Regions from separate parts of the Streptomyces sichuanensis genome, predicted to be linked through region 1. Evidence: riboswitches for the same ligand, from Rfam matches in the RefSeq annotation. Region 1 holds a riboswitch; each other region holds the start of a gene.
The links. A riboswitch is a leader RNA that binds a small molecule or an ion and turns the genes downstream of it on or off. The one in region 1 is predicted to bind cyclic di-AMP.
Positions count from the first base shown of each region.

Region 2: linked by a shared signal. The riboswitch ahead of LE181_RS10380 (M23 family metallopeptidase) and the one ahead of LE181_RS29485 (C40 family peptidase) in region 1 are both predicted to bind cyclic di-AMP.
Region 3: linked by a shared signal. The riboswitch ahead of LE181_RS15790 (transglycosylase family protein) and the one ahead of LE181_RS29485 (C40 family peptidase) in region 1 are both predicted to bind cyclic di-AMP.

Region 1 is NZ_JAIXMK010000166.1:984-6,774, forward strand. Features, by position in the region: gene LE181_RS29475 (spherulation-specific family 4 protein) at 1-594, shown strand, start outside; gene LE181_RS29480 (endo alpha-1,4 polygalactosaminidase) at 627-1,460, shown strand; cyclic di-AMP (ydaO/yuaA leader) riboswitch at 1,707-1,857, shown strand; gene LE181_RS29485 (C40 family peptidase) at 1,862-2,335, shown strand; gene LE181_RS29490 (carboxylesterase/lipase family protein) at 2,440-3,933, shown strand; gene LE181_RS29495 (YchJ family protein) at 3,984-4,403, opposite strand; gene LE181_RS29500 (MarR family winged helix-turn-helix transcriptional regulator) at 4,581-5,075, shown strand; gene LE181_RS29505 (DsbA family protein) at 5,183-5,791, shown strand, end outside.
Region 2 is NZ_JAIXMK010000023.1:92,610-98,400, reverse strand. Features, by position in the region: gene LE181_RS10395 (bifunctional acetate--CoA ligase family protein/GNAT family N-acetyltransferase) at 1-1,411, opposite strand, end outside; gene LE181_RS10390 (HPr family phosphocarrier protein) at 1,562-1,843, shown strand; gene LE181_RS10385 (GntR family transcriptional regulator) at 2,017-2,736, opposite strand; gene LE181_RS10380 (M23 family metallopeptidase) at 2,964-3,749, opposite strand; cyclic di-AMP (ydaO/yuaA leader) riboswitch at 3,762-3,915, opposite strand; gene LE181_RS10375 (M16 family metallopeptidase) at 4,191-5,567, opposite strand; gene LE181_RS10370 (M16 family metallopeptidase) at 5,597-5,791, opposite strand, start outside.
Region 3 is NZ_JAIXMK010000047.1:17,341-23,131, forward strand. Features, by position in the region: gene LE181_RS15780 (cytochrome P450 family protein) at 1-246, shown strand, start outside; gene LE181_RS15785 (transglycosylase family protein) at 448-1,383, shown strand; cyclic di-AMP (ydaO/yuaA leader) riboswitch at 1,604-1,827, shown strand; gene LE181_RS15790 (transglycosylase family protein) at 1,832-2,605, shown strand; gene eno (phosphopyruvate hydratase) at 2,862-4,142, shown strand; gene LE181_RS15800 (FtsB family cell division protein) at 4,274-4,744, shown strand; gene LE181_RS15805 (DUF501 domain-containing protein) at 4,790-5,338, shown strand; gene LE181_RS15810 (Ppx/GppA phosphatase family protein) at 5,335-5,791, shown strand, end outside.

The DNA.
Region 1 (5,791 bases):
CCCGGCCTGCACGCGGTCGTGCTCAACGTGGCGGACGGCCCCGGCAGCAGCTGTGACCCCGCCTTCCGGGACGTCGCCCGACGGCTGCGCCGGGCGGGGGTGCGGCTGCTGGGCTACGTCGACACCGGCTACGGCCGGCGGCCGCCCCGCGCGGTGGCCGCCGACGTCCTCCGGCACCGTCGGTGGTACGGCGTGGACGGCGTCTTCTTCGACCAGGCCGCGGCCGACGCCGCGGCCCTGCCCCGCTACCGCGGACTCGCCACCGCCGCCCGCCTGCTGGGCGCGCGCTGCGTCGTCCTGAACCCGGGCACCCATCCCGCCCCCGGCTACGCCGCGCTCGCCGACCTGCTGGTCACCTTCGAGGGGACGTGGGAGGCGTACCGGCGGGCCGGTGTGCCCGCGTGGACCGCCGACCATCCGCCGGGCCGCTTCTGCCACCTCGTCCACGCGGTGCCGCCCGACCGCACCGCACAGGTCGCGCGGACCGCCGCGGCCCGGGGGGCCGGGGTGCACTGTGCCGTTCCGGGCACGGGGGCCAACCCCTGGTGCAGCGTGCCCCGCGCGGGGGAACGGGCCGTGGGGAGCACCCGGTGACGGGGCGGCCGTCCGGGGCGGGGCTCCGGGGCGTGCTGCTGCTCGTGCTGCCGCTCGTGCTCGCGGGCTGTTCGGGCTCGTCGCCGGACGAGGCGCCGGGCGGCGACGAGCGTCCGGTGGACCGCATGAGCGCGGCGCCGGACGGCTCGGCGCCCCCGGCGTCGCGCCGCTGGCAGCCCCGGCCGGGCCTGCGCTGGCAGTGGCAGCTCGGCGGGAAGGTCGACACCTCGGTCGACGTCCCCGTCTACGACATCGACGGCTTCGAGAACTCGGCGGAGACGGTGGCGGAGCTGCACGCCCGCGGCCGCAAGGTGATCTGTTACATCAATGCCGGGGCCTGGGAGGACTTCCGTCCCGATCATTCTGAATTCCCCAAGTCGGTGCTCGGGAAGAACAACAAGGGCTGGGACGGCGAGAAATGGCTGGACATCCGCCGTCTCGACGCCTTGCGGCCGATCATGGCAGCGCGGATCGACATGTGCCGGCAGAAGGGGTTCGACGCGGTCGAACCGGATCTGACCGAGGGATTCCGCAACCGCACCGGTTTCTCGCTGACCGCCGCCGACCAACTGGCCTTCAACCGAATGCTGGTCAAACTCGCTCATGACCGCGGACTGGCCATCGGTTTGAAGAACGATCTCGAACAGATCCCGGAGCTGGTGCGCGACTTCGATTTCGCGGTCAACGAGCAGTGCGCCCAGTACGGCGAGTGCGAGAAGCTCACCCCCTTCGTGAAACAGAACAAAGCGGTCTTCCATGTCGAATACGACCTGTCCCCGAGGGAGTTCTGCGGCACGGCCGGGCGGCTGGGGCTCAGTTCCATGAAGAAGAAGCTGGAGCTGGACGCGTGGCGGCAGCCGTGTTGAACGCACGTCGCGGAGTTGGCCGTTCCGCGCTCCAACTGCCCGGGGAGGAAGGGGTTTAGCGGCAGGCGGCGGGCCGTGGAACTGCCGCGGTTCCCTGTTTGCATCTGAAGTGAAGAAGTTCACAGATGACCGTTTGGGGCCCGAATTTGAGCGACTGATGGTGCAGGATCTCTCACCGAACACAAGATCCCGTCACCGAGGCGGGCGACCCGGGCGGACGCCGAGTCCTGCCGCCGCACCGGGTGCGGAAACGATTCGACGAATCGGCAGGAGCGGGAGACCCAAGCAGTACGAACCACGAACGCGGTGGTTCTTGGGGTGAAGCCACACCGTGGCCGGGCAACTTCGCAGCCCGAACCCGACAGGTCATCTTTCGTAGGCGGATGCCGAAGGGCTTTGGCATGTCTGCGATGCCTCGCATACCTGCGCTCATTTCCCGGGCCGGCGCCGCGTCGGCCGTCACCGCCGCCACGCTCGCGGCCACGGTCCTCGTCCCCGGCCTGGCCCCCGCGGCCCAGGCGGCGACCGCCGGCGAACAGGCGCTGAAGGTCGCCGCCGGCAAGCAGGGCTCCCCCTACCAGTACGGCGCCACGGGCCCCAACCGGTTCGACTGCTCGGGCCTGACGCTCTACTCGTTCAAGAAGGCCGGCAAGACCCTCCCGCGCACCGCCGCCAGCCAGTACAACGCCACCCGGCACCTGTCCGGCGGCTCCCGGCAGGCGGGCGACCTGGTCTTCTTCCACAGCGGCAGCAACGTCTACCACGTGGGGATCTACGCGGGTAACAACAAGATCTGGCACGCCCCGAAGCCCGGCACCTCCGTCCGGCTGGAGAAGATCTGGACCAACAGCGTCTGGTACGGCCGCGTCAAGTAGCCCCGCTCCACGGCCCCGCCGCCCGGCGGGGCCGCCACACGGTGGGCCGCACACAGCCGTCCCCGCACACATGGGATGGCGCGGTGCGGGGGAGGGCTAAGGGCATGGAGATACGTACTGCTCAGGGCGTCGTGCGCGGAGAACTGACCGCCGGGGGCCTCGCCGTCTTCCGCGGCGTCCCCTATGCCCGGCCCCCCGTCGGAAACCTGCGCTTCGCCGCGCCCCAGCCGCCCCTCCCCTGGGACGGGGTCCGCGACGCGCTCGTCTTCGGGCCGCCACCACCGCAGTCCGGGCCCGCCCGCATCCCCGGGGACCCGGCCGGCACCGACTGGCTCACCCTGAACGTCTGGACCCCGGACCCCGGCGGTTCCGGACTGCCGGTCCTGGTGTGGATCCCCGGCGGGGCCTACGTCTCCGGGGCCGCGGGCGATCCCCTGTACGACGCCGCGCTCCTGGCCGGCCAGGGCGGACTGATTGTGGTCACCCTCAACTACCGGGTGGGCGCCGAAGGCTTCGCCCACCTCCCGGGGGCCCCGGACAACCGCGGCCTGCTCGACCAGCTCGCCGCCCTCGACTGGGTGCGGCAGAACATCGCCCGCTTCGGCGGCAACCCGGACCGGGTCACCCTCTGCGGACAGTCCGCCGGAGCGGGCTCGATCGCCACGCTGCTCGCCGCCCCCCGGGCCGCTGGCCTCTTCCGCCGGGCCATCGCCCAGTCCGTGCCCGGCCTCTACGTGACGCCCGCCCTGGCGGCGGAGGTCACCGCCGATCTGGCCGCCCGGCTCGGCACCGCCCCCACCACCGCCGGGCTCGCCGCGGTGAGCCCGCAACGCCTGGCCGACGCCGTCGACCCGCTCATGGGGGAACTGCCCGCCCGCACCGACCGCTGGGGCCGGCTGGCCCGCTCGGGCGTCCCCTTCCTCCCGGTCGTCGACGGTGACGTCGTACCGGACGTGCCGTGGCGGAGCCTGCGCGACGGCCGCGCGAGCGAGACCGACCTGCTGGTCGGTCACACCCGGGACGAGTTCCGCCCCTTCCTCGTGCTCTCCGGCCACCCCGAGAAGATCACCGACGAGGACGCCGCGGCGGCGCTGCGCGCCCTGGCCCCCGCACCCGACGGCGAACGGGCCTACCGCGCCGCCCATCCGGACGCCTCACCGGCCGCGCTCTTCGAACTGCTCTACAGCGACGTGATGTTCCGCATGCCGTCGCTGCACCTCGCCGACGCCCACTCCGCCGGCGGCGGCACGGCCCACCTCTACGAGCTGTGCCTGCCCGCGCCCGCGCTGGGCGCCGCCCTCGGCGCCGCCCACGGCCTGGACGTGTCGCTGCTGTTCGGCACCTACAGTGCCCCCGCCGCGCGCCTGTTCCACGGGGACGAGCCGCCGCCCGGGGACGTGCTCGCCCTGGGGGACGACATGCGCCGCTCGTGGGCGTCGTTCGCCGCCCACGGCGACCCGGGCTGGCCGGCCTACCGGGTCACCGACGGGCGGCTCACCCGGCTCCTGGGCGCGGGGACCGGAACGGGCCCGTACCCCGAGGACGCGTCACGGCGGATCTGGGAGGGCCACGGCGTCGAACCCTTCGACCTCGTCTGAGGCCAAGGGGGGCCGGGCCCGCCCTCGTCCGGGGCGGTCCGCCGGTCCGGTCAGCCGACCGCGTCCACGTACACCCACAGTCCGTCCTCGCGGACGAAGCGGCTGAGCTCGTGCTGGCTGTCCGCCTCCCCTCCCACCCTGTAGTGGGCGCGGAACTCCACCGTGCCCTCCTGGTGGAAGGCGCTGCCGCCCGTGGCACCCAGGACGTCGAGACCCGTCCAGGTGATGCCGGGATCGAAGTCCAGCCCGGGCGGCCGCGTCGTGGAGTGCCAGGTCCGCAGCAGATAGGCGGCGTCGCGGACCACGAAGGCGCTGTAGCGCGAGCGCATCAGCCGCTCGGCCGTGGGCGCCGCCGCCCGGCCCTGGTGGAGGCTGCCGCAGCACTCCCCGTACGGTGCGCCGAGCCCGCAGGGGCACGGTGAGGTGGCGGTGATCGCCGGCTGCCGGCGTGGGCTCGTTCGTCTGGACACCCTCCGATTCTGCCTTCCGCCCCGACCCTTCCCGCCATCGGGTGACCACCCTTTCGCCTGTGTGCCCGCCGGCGGCGCTCCGGCGGCGACGGCCCGGGGGGTGCGGCCGGTGCGGCCGTTCTCCTCGTAGGCTCCGGGGGTGGCGCATGCGCGCCGAGGCGCGGTGAGAGGGGCCAGGTGGCAGGGGAAGCGGAGATCGCGACGGCGGAGCAGGCGGCGAACGACGGCCTCGTGCTGGCGTTCGGGCGGCTGCAGGGGGCCGCGAACCGGCTGGAGTACATCCTGGGCCGGGCGATCGAGGAGGAGTGCGGGATCAGCCACCTGATGTTCGAGGTGCTGCTGATCCTGGGCCGGGCGGGAGACGCGGGACTGCCGATGCGGGCGATCGCCCAGGAGCGCGTGCTGAGCACCGGCGGGGTCACCCGGCTCGTGGACCGGATGGAGGCGGTGGGACTGGTGGTCCGGGACGCCGACCCCGACGACCGGCGGGGACGGCTGGTGCGGCTGACGCCCCGGGGCGAGGAGACGGTGGTGCGGGCGGCACGGATCCACGTGGAGAACATCCGGCGCTTCTTCCTGGAGCCGCTGCCGGAGGACCACCGCGAGCGGTTCGCGGAGGACCTGAAGACCCTCAGCCACGCGGCCAGGGACGCGCTGCCGCGGCTGCGGTGAGGAATCCCGGGCGGCGCGCGGGAATGTCTGACGCAGCAGATACTGTTGGAGCAGATGAACCGCCCGTGCCGACGGGCACCGCACCACCGCCCCTGGAGGCATCCCCCATGCAGCTCGTCTACGTCTTCGACGCCTACTGCGGCTGGTCCCACGGCTTCTCGGCCACCCTGGCCGAGGTCGCCCGCCGCCGGCCCGAGCTGCCGGTGGAGGTCGTCTCGGGCGGCCTGTTCACCGGGGCCCGCCGGGTACCGATCCGGGAGTTCGGCTACGTGCAGGGCGCCAACGCCAAGATCGCCGAGATGACGGGGGCCGCGTTCGGCGCCGCCTACGACCGGCTGATCGCGGACGGCTCGTTCGTCATGGACTCCGAGGCCGCCGCCCGCGGCATGGCCGCCCTGCGCCAGGCCGCCCCCGAGCGGGCGGCGGAACTGGCCGCGGCGCTCCAGGAGGCGTTCTATGTCGACGGGCTCAGCCTCTCCGAGGCCGGCACCTACCGCACGGTCGCGGAGCGGGCCGGCCTGGACGCGGACGCCGTGGTCGCCGCCTTCACGTCCCCGGCGTCGGCGAACGCCGCCCGCGCCGACTTCCGCCGGTCGGCGGAGTACGGCGTCGAGGGCTTCCCCACCCTCCTGGCGGTCGACGGCGCCCGCGCCGCCGTCCTGGCCGTGGGCCACGCCACCGCCCCCCAGATCGAACAGCGCCTGGCGGCCTTCGCC
Region 2 (5,791 bases), on a different contig from region 1:
TGCGGGTGGTGGGGACGGTGTGCCCGGCGGGCGCCGCGGAGCCGTGGCGGGCGCCCTTGACGACGACGAGCGGCTTGCGGGCCGCGGTCCGTCTGGCCAGGCGTGCGAACTTGCGCGGGTTGCCGATGGATTCCAGGTACATCAGGGCGACGTCGGTGTCGGGGTCGTCGTGCCAGTACTGCAGGAAGTCGTTGCCGGAGACGTCGGCGCGGTTGCCGGCGGAGACGAAGGTGGAGATGCCGACGAGGCCGGCCGCACGCCGGTGCAGGCCGCTGAGCAGGGCGATGCCGATCGCGCCGGACTGGCTGAAGAGGCCAACGCGCCCGGCGGCGGGGAGCTCGGGCGACAGGGAGGCGTTGAGCCGGACGCCGGCGGCGGTGTTGATCAGGCCGAGGGCGTTGGGGCCGATGACGCGCATGCCGTAGGTGCGGGCCTGCCGGACGAGCTCGCGCTGGCGCTCGCGGCCCTCGGCCCCGCTCTCGGCGTAGCCGGCGGACAGGACGACCAGGCCCTGGACGCCGTGCTCGCCGCAGTCGGCGACGACGGCGGGGACGTGCTCGGCGGGGACGGCGACGACGGCGAGGTCGACGGGGTCCTCGATGGTGAGGACGGAGCGGTGGGCGGGGACGCCCTCGGGCTCCAGGACGGAAGGCTCCGCGGGGAAGGCGGTGTTGACGGCGTAGGTGCGTCCGGTGAAGCCGCCCGCCAGGACGTTGCGCAGCACGGTGCGGCCGAGGCCGCCCGGCTCGCGGCCGGTGCCGACGACGGCGAGCGAGCGGGGGGCGAGGAGCCGCTGCACCGAGCGGGCCTCCGCGAGCCGCTCGCGGGCGCGCTGGACGGCGAGCGAGGCGTCGGTGGGTTCGAGGTCGAACTCCAGGCGGACGATGCCGTCCTCGAAGCTGCGCTTCTGGGTGTAGCCGGCGTCCGTGAAGACCTTGATCATCTTCGTGTTGGCGGGCAGCACTTCGGCGGCGAAGCGCCGGATGGAGCGCTCGCGGGCGACGGCCGCGATGTGCTCCAGCAGGGCGGAGGCCACGCCCCGGCCCTGGTGGGCGTCCTGCACGAGGAAGGCGACCTCGGCCTCGTCGGCGGCGCCGGAGGCCGACATGCCGCGGCCGTCGATGCGGTCGTAGCGGACGGTGGCGATGAACTCGCCTCCGACGGTCGCGGCGAGGCCCACCCGGTCGACGTAGTCGTGGTGGGTGAAGCGGTGCACGTCCCGGTCGGAGAGGCGGGGGTAGGGGGCGAAGAAGCGGTAGTACTTGGACTCGTCCGAGACCTGTTCGTAGAAGCTGACGAGGCGCTCCGCGTCGTCGGGCGTGATGGGGCGGATCCGCGCGGTGCCTCCGTCGCGCAGCACGACATCGGCTTCCCAGTGAGCCGGGTACACATGCTCGGGCGGCGTCTGCATGGGGCCAGCGTAAGGCCGGGCACCGACAAGCGGTGGTGGCGTCCGGCCCCCGGTCACGGGGCCGGACGGCCCGGGCGGGGGCGCGCGGGGCATCGTGCGCCCCGTGCGACAATGGTCTAGACAACCAATATCGACTTGAAGGGCAACACCATGGTTGAGCGCCGCGTAAACGTCGGCTGGGCCGAGGGCCTGCACGCCCGGCCCGCGTCGATCTTCGTCCGTGCGGCGACCGCCGCCGGCGTCCCCGTGACGATCGCCAAGGCGGACGGCAACCCCGTCAACGCCGCCTCCATGCTCGCCGTGCTGGGCCTGGGCGCCCAGGGTGGCGAGGAGATCGTCCTGGCCACCGAGGCCGAGGGTGCCGAGGCCGCGCTCGACCGTCTGGCCAAGCTCGTCGCCGAGGGGCTTGAGGAGCTCCCGGAGACCGTCTGACGCTCCGGCCGTCCGGACGTCTTTCCTCTGTTTTCCTTTTCCGCCCGCTCCACGGGAGCGGGCGTGCGGCGGGGCCGCGGCGGCCGGAAGGCCACCGCGGCCCCGCTGTTCACATCCGGCCGGGAACCGCCACGAATTCCCCGCCGCTATTCCCCATGAATAGCGGCCGGTTGTTAAGAACGGGCGCTCGCCGTGTTGACGGATTGTTTCGGCGCCGGCACCGTTTCCGCGCCCGCCGGCCGGCGCAGCCGGAATTGCCCGGGGGAACGGCCGGCCCGGGCGACCGCCAGGGCCCGCGCGCGCTCGGCGTCCCCGCGGGCCACGGCGTCCACCAGCGCCCCGCACGCCTCCCAGCTCTCCAGCGGCCGCACCTGCGGCTCCGCCGCGTACACCCATGCGATCTTGCGGCGCAGCTGGGTGAGGAGCGCCGCGAGGCTGGCGCTGCCCGACGCCTGGGCGAGGGTCTCGTCGAACCAGTCGGCCAGCGGGCGCAGCTCCGCGGTCCGGCCCGCGCGGGCCCGCTCCTGGCCGAGCCGGACCAGTCCGCGCAGCACCTTCAGGTGGGCCTCCGTGCGGCGCTGGGCGGCCCGGGCGGCGCCCAGCGGCTCCAGCAGGGCGCGCACGTCGAGCAGGTCGGCGGCCTCCCGCTCGGTGGGTTCGGCGACGCAGGCGCCCGCGTGCCGCCGGGTGGTCACGAAGCCCTCGGAGGCCAGGGTGCGCAGCGCCTCGCGCACCGGGACACGGGAGACCCCGTAGCGGCGGGCCAGGAGTTCCTCGATGAGCCTGCTGCCCGGCGGGAAAACGCCGGAGACGATGTCGTCGCGGATCGCCGTGCACACCGCGTGCGCGGAAATGCGTCCGCCGGCGCGGACCGTCTCGCCATTGCCGTTCACGTACGGCCCCGCATGGGTGTACCTCCGACCAATGACTCAACCCCCGTGCAGCACGGCCGATTGACGCCCGTTCAGCGACTCTATGGCAATCGCTTGGGATTTCCGACGGGTCCGTCGTTTCATGGATATTTTTTGGCCAACCGGGAACGGGCACAACGCGAAGGCCCCGGCCGTGGGGGCCGGGGCCTTTCGTGAGGCTGTCGCCGCTCGCGCGGACGCGGGCGCTGCTACAGGCTGACGCCGTGCGCGCTCATGTAGGCGATCGGGTCGATGTCGGAGCCGTAGGTGGCGCCGGTGCGGGCCTCGAAGTGCAGGTGCGGGCCGGTGACGTTGCCCGTGGCACCGGAGAGGCCGATCTGCTGGCCCGGGGTGACCGTCTGGCCGACGGAGACGTCGAGCGAGGAGAGGTGCGCGTACTGGGTGTAGGTGCCGTCGTTGTGCTTGATGACGACGTTGTTGCCGTACGCGCCGCCCCAGCCGGCCTCGACGATGGTGCCGGCGGCGACCGCGTGCACCGAGGTGCCGGTCGCGGCGTGGATGTCGATGCCGGTGTGGCTGCCGGAGGACCACAGGCCGCTGGACGCCTTGTAGGAGGTGGAGACGTAGGAGCCGTCGATGGGGCTCACGTACGTGCCGAGGCGCTTGCGCTCCTCGTCGCGGGCGGCGCGCTCCTTGGCGGCGCGCTCCTCCTCGATCTTGCGCTTGGCCTCTTCGGCGCGCTGCTTGGCCTCGGCGGCCTTCTGCTTGGCGGTGGCCTCGGCCTGGAGGCGGATGGCGGCCTCGTCGGCGGCGCTGCGCTGGGTCTCCGCCTGGGCGTCGACGTTGCCGGCCATGACGTCGCCGATGACGACGGCCTGCGTCAGACCGGTGTCCTCGGGGCGCTGGGTGTCGTCAGAGGCGGCGAAGGCCGGGGCGGCGACACCGGCGACCACGCCCGCGGCGGTGAGGGTGGCTATGCCCGCGACATTGGCGCTGACACGCACGGCTCGGCTCGGACGACGGTGCTTACCCATGGCTGGGCGATCCTTTCCTTCCTTCTCGCCTACCGGGTTAGCTGACGGGTTCGGAGCAGGAAGGTCTCCTACGGCTCCCTCGTGAGAGGGACCCGATTCACCCCAGGGACGTTTGGGTCCCCGGCTCCCCTCGACTGGCGTCTCGGGGACTCGGCGATGGCTGCCCGGGGCCGCGGTTGCGGCTCCGATCTGACGGACTGCCGCCCTGACGCTAATCGGCGTCAGATTCGAACGGCAAACAGAACGGGGCTTTTATGACGTACGCCACACGACCAACATGCAACCACTGGATGAAAGTGGACATAAAGGAGGCGCATGAGCCCCTGAGGGCTCACACGCCTCCTTTGTCCTGCCATATCGGGCGCCACGGCCGGGAATACGGCGCGCTGAACCCCCGTCAGGCGTCAGGCCGGCGGGACGCCGGGCACGCCCGGGACGACGTCAGGCCGGAATGACCGTCACCGGGCCGATGCCCAGCGCCTTGACCGGCTCGGCGATCTCGGCCGCGTCACCGACGAGCACGGTGACCATGCGGTCGACCGGGAACGCGCTCACGACGGCCGCGGTGGCCTCCACCGTGCCCGTCTCCGCGAGGCGTTCGTACATCCGCGCCTGGAAGTCGTCCGGCAGGAACTGCTCGACCTGGTCGGCGAGGGTGCCGGCGACGGCCGCCGCGGTCTCGTACTTCAGCGGGGCGACGCCGACGAGGTTCTGCACGGCGACGTCGCGCTCGGCCTCGGTCAGGCCCTCGGCCGCCAGGGTGCGCAGGACCGTCCAGAGGTCCTCCAGCGCCGGGCCGGTGTTGGGGGTGTCCACGGAGCCGCTGATGGCGATCATGCCCGTGCCGGCGCCGTCGGAGGACGGCGGAGCCGAGCGCAGCACCTGGCCGAAGGCGCGCACGCCGTAGGTGTAGCCCTTCTCCTCGCGCAGGACGCGGTCCAGGCGGGAGGTGAGGGTGCCGCCGAGGCAGTACGTGCCGAGCACCTGGGCGGGCCAGACGCGCTCGTGCCGGTCGGGGCCGACGCGGCCGATGAGCAGCTGCGTCTGGACGGCGCCGGGGCGGTCCACGATCACGACGCGGCCGGTGTCGTCGGCGCTGACCGCCGGGACGGGGCGGGTCTCGGCGCTCGCGCCCGTCCAGGCGCCGAGGGTCTCGGCGAGGACCTCGTCGAGGTCGATGCCGGTGAAGTCGCCGACGACCACGACGGTCGCCGTGGCGGGACGCACGTGGGCCTCGTAGAAGGCGCGCACGGCGGCGGCGTCGATGCGCTTCACGGTCTCCTCGGTGCCCTGGCGGGGGCGGGAGAGCCGGGAGTCGGCCGGGAAGATCTCGGCGGCCAGCGCCATGGCCGCGCGGCGGGCGGGGTTGGCCAGCTCGTGCGGGATCTCGTCCAGCCGGTTGTCCACGAGGCGCTCGACCTCGTTGTCCGGGAAGGCGGGGGCGCGCAGGGCGTCGGCGAGCAGGCCCATGGCCTTGGCCAGCCGGGACGCCGGGACCTCCAGGGAGACCCGCACGGCGGGGTGGTCCGCGTGCGCGTCGAGGGTGGCGCCGCAGCGCTCCAGCTCGGCGGTGAAGTCCTCGGCGCTGAGCTTGTCGGTGCCCTCGGAGAAGGCGCGCGCCATGATCGTGGCGACGCCGTCCAGGCCCGCGGGCTCGGCCTCCAGCGGGGCGTCCAGGCTCACCTCCACGGCGATGACCTGCTGGCCGGGGCGGTGGCAGCGCAGGACGGTGAGGCCGTTGTCCAGCCGGCTGCGCTCGGGGGCGGGGAAGGCCCAGGGCGTGGCCCGGCCGGGGCCGGGCTGGGGGTGGAACTCCATCTGCGGGGTGCTCGCGGCCACGGCGTCGCTCACTTGGCCGTCTCCTCTTCCTCGTTCTGGTCGGCGGCGGCGCTGTCCTGCGGGGCGGTCGGCTCGTACACCAGCACGGCGCGGTTGCCGGGGTGCAGGCGGGCCTTGGCGACGGCCTGGACCTCCTCGGGGGTGACCTCCAGGACGCGCTGCACGGCGGTCAGGGCCAGCTGGGGGTCACCGAACAGCACGGC
Region 3 (5,791 bases), on a different contig from region 1:
CCGGACACGCTCGACCTGACCCGGCGCGACAACCAGCACCTCGGCTACGGACACGGCATCCACTACTGCCTCGGCGCGCCCCTGGCGCGGCTGGAGGGACAGGCCGCGCTGGCCACCCTGCTGCGCCGGCTCCCCGACCTGCGCCTGGCCGTCGATCCGGAGGAACTGCGCTGGCGCGGGGGGCTCATTATGCGTGGATTGCGCACTCTGCCCGTCGAATTCACCCCGCCGACGAACCCCGCATGACACCGCATCACCCGTCGTGACCTTCGCGTGACCTCGGCTACATCCGGCTTGTGAGGGCCCGGACCCGTCGCTATGTTCGACGACCACATCAGCCGCCACCCGAAAGGCCATCACATGCGTTTCGCCAACGGTAGACATCGACGCCCCCGTCAGATACCCGCCATCGTGCTCGCGGCGGGGGTGACGGGGGCAGGAATCGCGATGCCGCTCATGGCGGCCACCGGAGCCAACGCCGCGGACACCGGCACCTGGGACAAGGTCGCCCAGTGCGAGAGCGGACGGGTGTGGAGCGCCAACTCCGGCAACGGATTCTTCGGCGGGCTCCAGCTCACGCAGGAGATGTGGGAGCAGAACGGCGGTATCTCCTACGCCCCCCGCCCCGACCTGGCCAGCAGGTCCCAGCAGATCGCCGTCGCCGAGCGGATCCTGGCGTCCCAGGGCCCCGACGCCTGGCGCAGTTGCGCCGTCAGCTCCGGCCTCTCCAAGGGCTCCCCGGCGCCGGACGTGAACCCCGGCCGGGTCCTGACGCCCGAGCCGGAGACCACCGAGAAGCCCGCGCCCGGGCGCACCACCCCCGCCGCGCCGGAGCACGAGACGCCCAAGCCGTCCGCCCCGGCCCCCGGATCCACGCCCGCGCCGGAGAAGTCGCAGACGCCCGGCACGCCCTCCCCGGCCACCGACCCGTCGGCGCCCGCGACCGGCACCCCGGGCGAGGCGGACGGCAAGCACCGCAAGGACCCCTCGGCCGAGCCCTCCAACGGGCCCACCACGCCCGCCGGCACGCCCTCGGGCACCCCCTCCGGCACGCCCTCGGGGACCCCGTCCGGCACTCCCGCCGAGCCCGCGCCCGACACCTCGCAGAAGCCCGGCGACGCGGCCGGGGAGCCCGGCAGCGGCAAGCACCGCGCCGAGCCGGACCGCCCGGACGCCACCGACCGTCCCTCGCGTGACGCCGGCCGTACGGGCGTGCCCGCCGCCGGCGATTACACCGTGCGGCCCGGTGACAACCTGTCAGTCATCGCGCAGGAGCACGCGGTCGACGGTGGATGGCAGACGCTCTATCAGAAGAACGAAAAAACAGTCGGATCCGATCCGGATCTCATCCAGCCTGGTCAGCGGCTCGATATCCGTAAATAGTCGGGGGGTTCGGGGCGAATGTCCGTTCCAGTCGAAAGTGAGACATGGGTCTCGTTGACTTCGGCCTGGACGGCGCCCGTCCGTTCCGTGCAAACACCCTCTCACCTGCGGAAACAAGAGGTTCCTGCAGGTAACTTCCGGCAACTGTGGCTGAAAAGTGGGGTTTGAACCCGTCGGCCGCCTGTGTTTAACGTCGTCACCGCTCGCCATCGCGAGCACCACGGTCGTCACGCCGAATCCTGCCGACGGCCGGGGGAGTCGTCGCGCAAGCGCCGTTGGCAGGAGCGGGGGAACCAAGGTAAGGCGCCGGACCGGACCGACGGCCAACTGGCCGCAGGGGCGGGACGGCTTGGGGTGAAGCCCGGATCGCGCAAGCGGACCGGGCCGGGCAAACTCACAGCCCGAACCCGACAGCTCACCTCGTAGGCGTCGGTGAGGAAACCGACTTATGTCCAAGGGCAAGCACCGTCGTCCGTCCAAGGCCGTCCGCATCGTCACGCTCGCCGGCGTCACCGGCGTCGCCGTGGCAGCCCCGCTGATGGTCGCTACCTCCGCCAACGCAGCCTCCGTCTCCACCTGGGACAAGGTCGCCCAGTGCGAGTCCAGCGGGAACTGGTCCATCAACACCGGTAACGGCTACTACGGCGGCCTGCAGTTCTCGAAGTCCTCCTGGGACGCCGCGGGCGGCGGCAAGTACGCCTCGTACCCGCACCAGGCCACCAAGGCCCAGCAGATCGCCGTCGCCGAGCGGCTCCTCGCCATGCAGGGCCCCGGCGCCTGGGGCTGCGCGGGTGCGGGCGGTCTGACCGCCGGCGGCCCGAAGGCCAACGTCGACGTGTCCGGCTCCGGCTCCTCGAAGTCCACCACCTCGAAGAAGTCCACCACCGGCGAGCGCGGCGCGGTCTCCGGCAAGAGCCACGCCGACCGCGCCGAGCGCCCCGCGGCGCCGAAGCACGCCAAGCCGGCCCAGCAGGGTGCGGACGCCGAGAGCGCCGCCCCGGCCCGGAAGCAGGCCGCTCCGAAGCACGCCGCCCCGGCCCCCGCCCCGATGACCGTCAAGCAGGGCAACGGCGAGTACGAGGTCAAGCAGGGCGACACCCTCGGCTCGATCGCCGACGCCAAGAAGGTCGACGGCGGCTGGCAGAAGCTGTACGAGCGCAACAAGGACATCATCGACAACGCGGACCTGATCTTCCCCGGTCAGAAGCTGCACCTCAGCTGATCACCTGCTGAGCGTCTCCGCTCGTCCGCGGGACCGCCCCGCTCCGATGCGCCTTCCCCCCGAGCCGCATCGGAGCGGGGCTCCGGCGTTTGTCCGTGCGTTCCGTTCCCCGTTGAGCGAACACACCGGCGATTCGTCCCGTGCTTTCAGCTTTTGTGCCAATTTTCGGTCCGCGGAACGGTCCAAGGGCGGGCGCAGCCTCCGGCGCCCGTTAGGCTCGTGCTGCAGAACTCCAGCACACACGAAGGAGACCCTCGTGCCGTCCATCGACGTCGTCGTAGCTCGCGAGATCCTCGACTCGCGAGGCAACCCCACGGTCGAGGTCGAGGTCGGCCTCGACGACGGCTCCACGGGCCGTGCCGCCGTGCCGTCCGGCGCCTCCACCGGCGCCTTCGAGGCCATCGAGCTCCGCGACGGTGACCCGAACCGCTACCTGGGCAAGGGTGTCGAGAAGGCCGTGCTCGCCGTCATCGAGCAGATCGGCCCGGAGCTGGTCGGCTACGACGCCACCGAGCAGCGCCTGATCGACCAGGCCATGTTCGACCTGGACGCCACCGACAACAAGGGCTCGCTCGGCGCCAACGCCATCCTGGGCGTCTCCCTCGCCGTCGCGCACGCCGCCTCCGAGGCGTCCGACCTGCCGCTGTTCCGCTACCTGGGCGGCCCGAACGCGCACCTGCTGCCCGTTCCGATGATGAACATCCTGAACGGCGGCTCGCACGCCGACTCCAACGTGGACATCCAGGAGTTCATGATCGCGCCGATCGGTGCGGAGTCCTTCTCCGAGGCCCTGCGCTGGGGCGCCGAGGTCTACCACACCCTCAAGAAGGTGCTGAAGACCAAGGGCCTGTCCACCGGTCTCGGCGACGAGGGCGGCTTCGCCCCGAACCTGGAGTCCAACCGCGCGGCCCTCGACCTCATCCTTGAGGCCATCAAGGAGGCCGGCTACACCCCCGGCCAGGACATCGCGCTCGCGCTCGACGTCGCCGCCTCCGAGTTCTACAAGGACGGCGTCTACACCTTCGAGGGCAAGGACCGCTCCGCCGCCGAGATGACGGAGTACTACGCCGAGCTCGTCGAGGCGTACCCGCTGGTCTCCATCGAGGACCCGCTGTTCGAGGACGACTGGGCCGGCTGGAACACCATCACCGAGAAGCTCGGCGACAAGGTCCAGATCGTCGGCGACGACCTGTTCGTCACCAACCCCGAGCGCCTGGCCCGCGGCATCGAGGAGGGCTCCGCCAACGCCCTGCTCGTCAAGGTGAACCAGATCGGTTCGCTGACCGAGACCCTCGACGCCGTCGAGATGGCCCAGCGCAACGGCTTCAAGTGCATGATGTCCCACCGCTCCGGTGAGACCGAGGACGTCACCATCGCCGACCTCGCCGTCGCCGTGAACTGCGGTCAGATCAAGACCGGCGCCCCGGCCCGCTCGGACCGCGTCGCCAAGTACAACCAGCTGCTGCGCATCGAGGAGATCCTCGACGACGCCGCGGTCTACGCCGGCCGCAGCGCCTTCCCGCGCTTCAAGGGCTGAGCCCCGAGGGCCGAGCTCCACGGCTGAGCCTCAAGGGCTGACCTTCTCGCCAGTCGCCGTACGTCCCCGGCCGCGGTCCCGTACCGTGTCCGGGGACGTACGTTCGTAGCGGACTCATCAGGGGAGGCGACGTGGGCGCGGACCGGTTCTCCACCGCGACCAGGCTCAAGGCGCTGGGCACGGCGCTGGTGCAGGGGCCCGCGGCGGCCCGGGTCTACCGCGCCGGACCCCCGCGGCGCAGCCGGCTCACCGGCCGTGCGGCGCTGCTCGCCCTCGTCGTCTGCTCCCTCGTCGTCGCCCTCGCCTACCCCATGCGCCAGTGGGTCACCCAGCGTTCGGACATCGCCGAGCAGCGGCACCGCACCGAACAGGCGCGCGAGCAGGTCCAGCGGCTGCGCGACGAGAAGGCCCGGCTGGAGGACCCCGCGTACGTGGAGCAGCAGGCGCGCGAGCACCTGCACTTCGTGCGCCCCGGCGAGACCGGCTACACCGTGGTGGACGGCAGCGGCACGAACCGGCCGCGCAGGGACGAGGGCGCCGCCGACCGCCCCTGGTACAGCAACCTCTTCGACGGCGTGGACGGCTCCGACGGCCACCGCTGACCCTGCACATTCTTTCGACAAGACCGAGCGAGCACGAGCGAGCACATGGACACCCCTCCTCCGAAGACCGAGCCCACCGAGCCGACGGACGCGGACATCGCCGCGTTCAAGGAGCAGCTGGGGCGCCCGCCGCGGGGCCTGCGCGCGATCGCGCACCGCTGCCCCTGCGGCCAGCCGGACGTCGTCGAGACGGCCCCCCGGCTGCCGGACGGCACGCCGTTCCCGACGACGTACTACCTGACCTGTCCCCGCGCGGCGTCCGCCATCGGCACGCTGGAGGGTTCGGGCCTGATGAAGGAGATGCAGGACCGGCTGGCGACCGACCCGGAGCTGGCCGCCGCCTACCGGGCCGCGCACGAGGACTACCTCGCGCGCCGCGACGCGATCGAGGTGCTGGAGGGCTTCCCGAGCGCCGGCGGCATGCCGGACCGGGTCAAGTGCCTGCACGTGCTGGTCGGGCACTCGCTGGTGGCCGGCCCCGGCGTGAACCCCTTCGGTGACGAGGCGCTGGCGCTGCTGCCCGAGTGGTGGGCCAAGGGCCCGTGCGTCAGCCCCTGCGGCGACGCCGGTGCCGGGGGCGGGGAGCAGGCATGACGCGCGTCGCCGCCATCGACTGCGGAACGAACTCCATCCGGCTCCTCATCGCGGACGCCGACCCCGCCACGGGCGAACTCGTCGAGCTCGACCGCCGGATGACGATCGTCCGGCTCGGCCAGGGCGTGGACCGCACCGGCCGCCTGGCCCCCGAGGCGCTGGAGCGCACCTTCGCCGCGTGCCGGGAGTACGCCACCGTCATCAAGGAGCTCGGCGCGGAGCGCCTCCGCTTCGTGGCCACCTCCGCCTCGCGGGACGCCGAGAACCGCGAGGACTTCGTGCGCGGCGTCGTGGAGATCCTGGGCGTGGAGCCCGAGGTGATCAGCGGTGACCAGGAGGCGGAGTTCTCCTTCACCGGCGCCACCAAGGAGCTGGCCGGCCGGGACGACCTGGCCAAGCCCTTCCTCGTGGTGGACATCGGCGGCGGCTCCACGGAGTTCGTCGTCGGCGAGG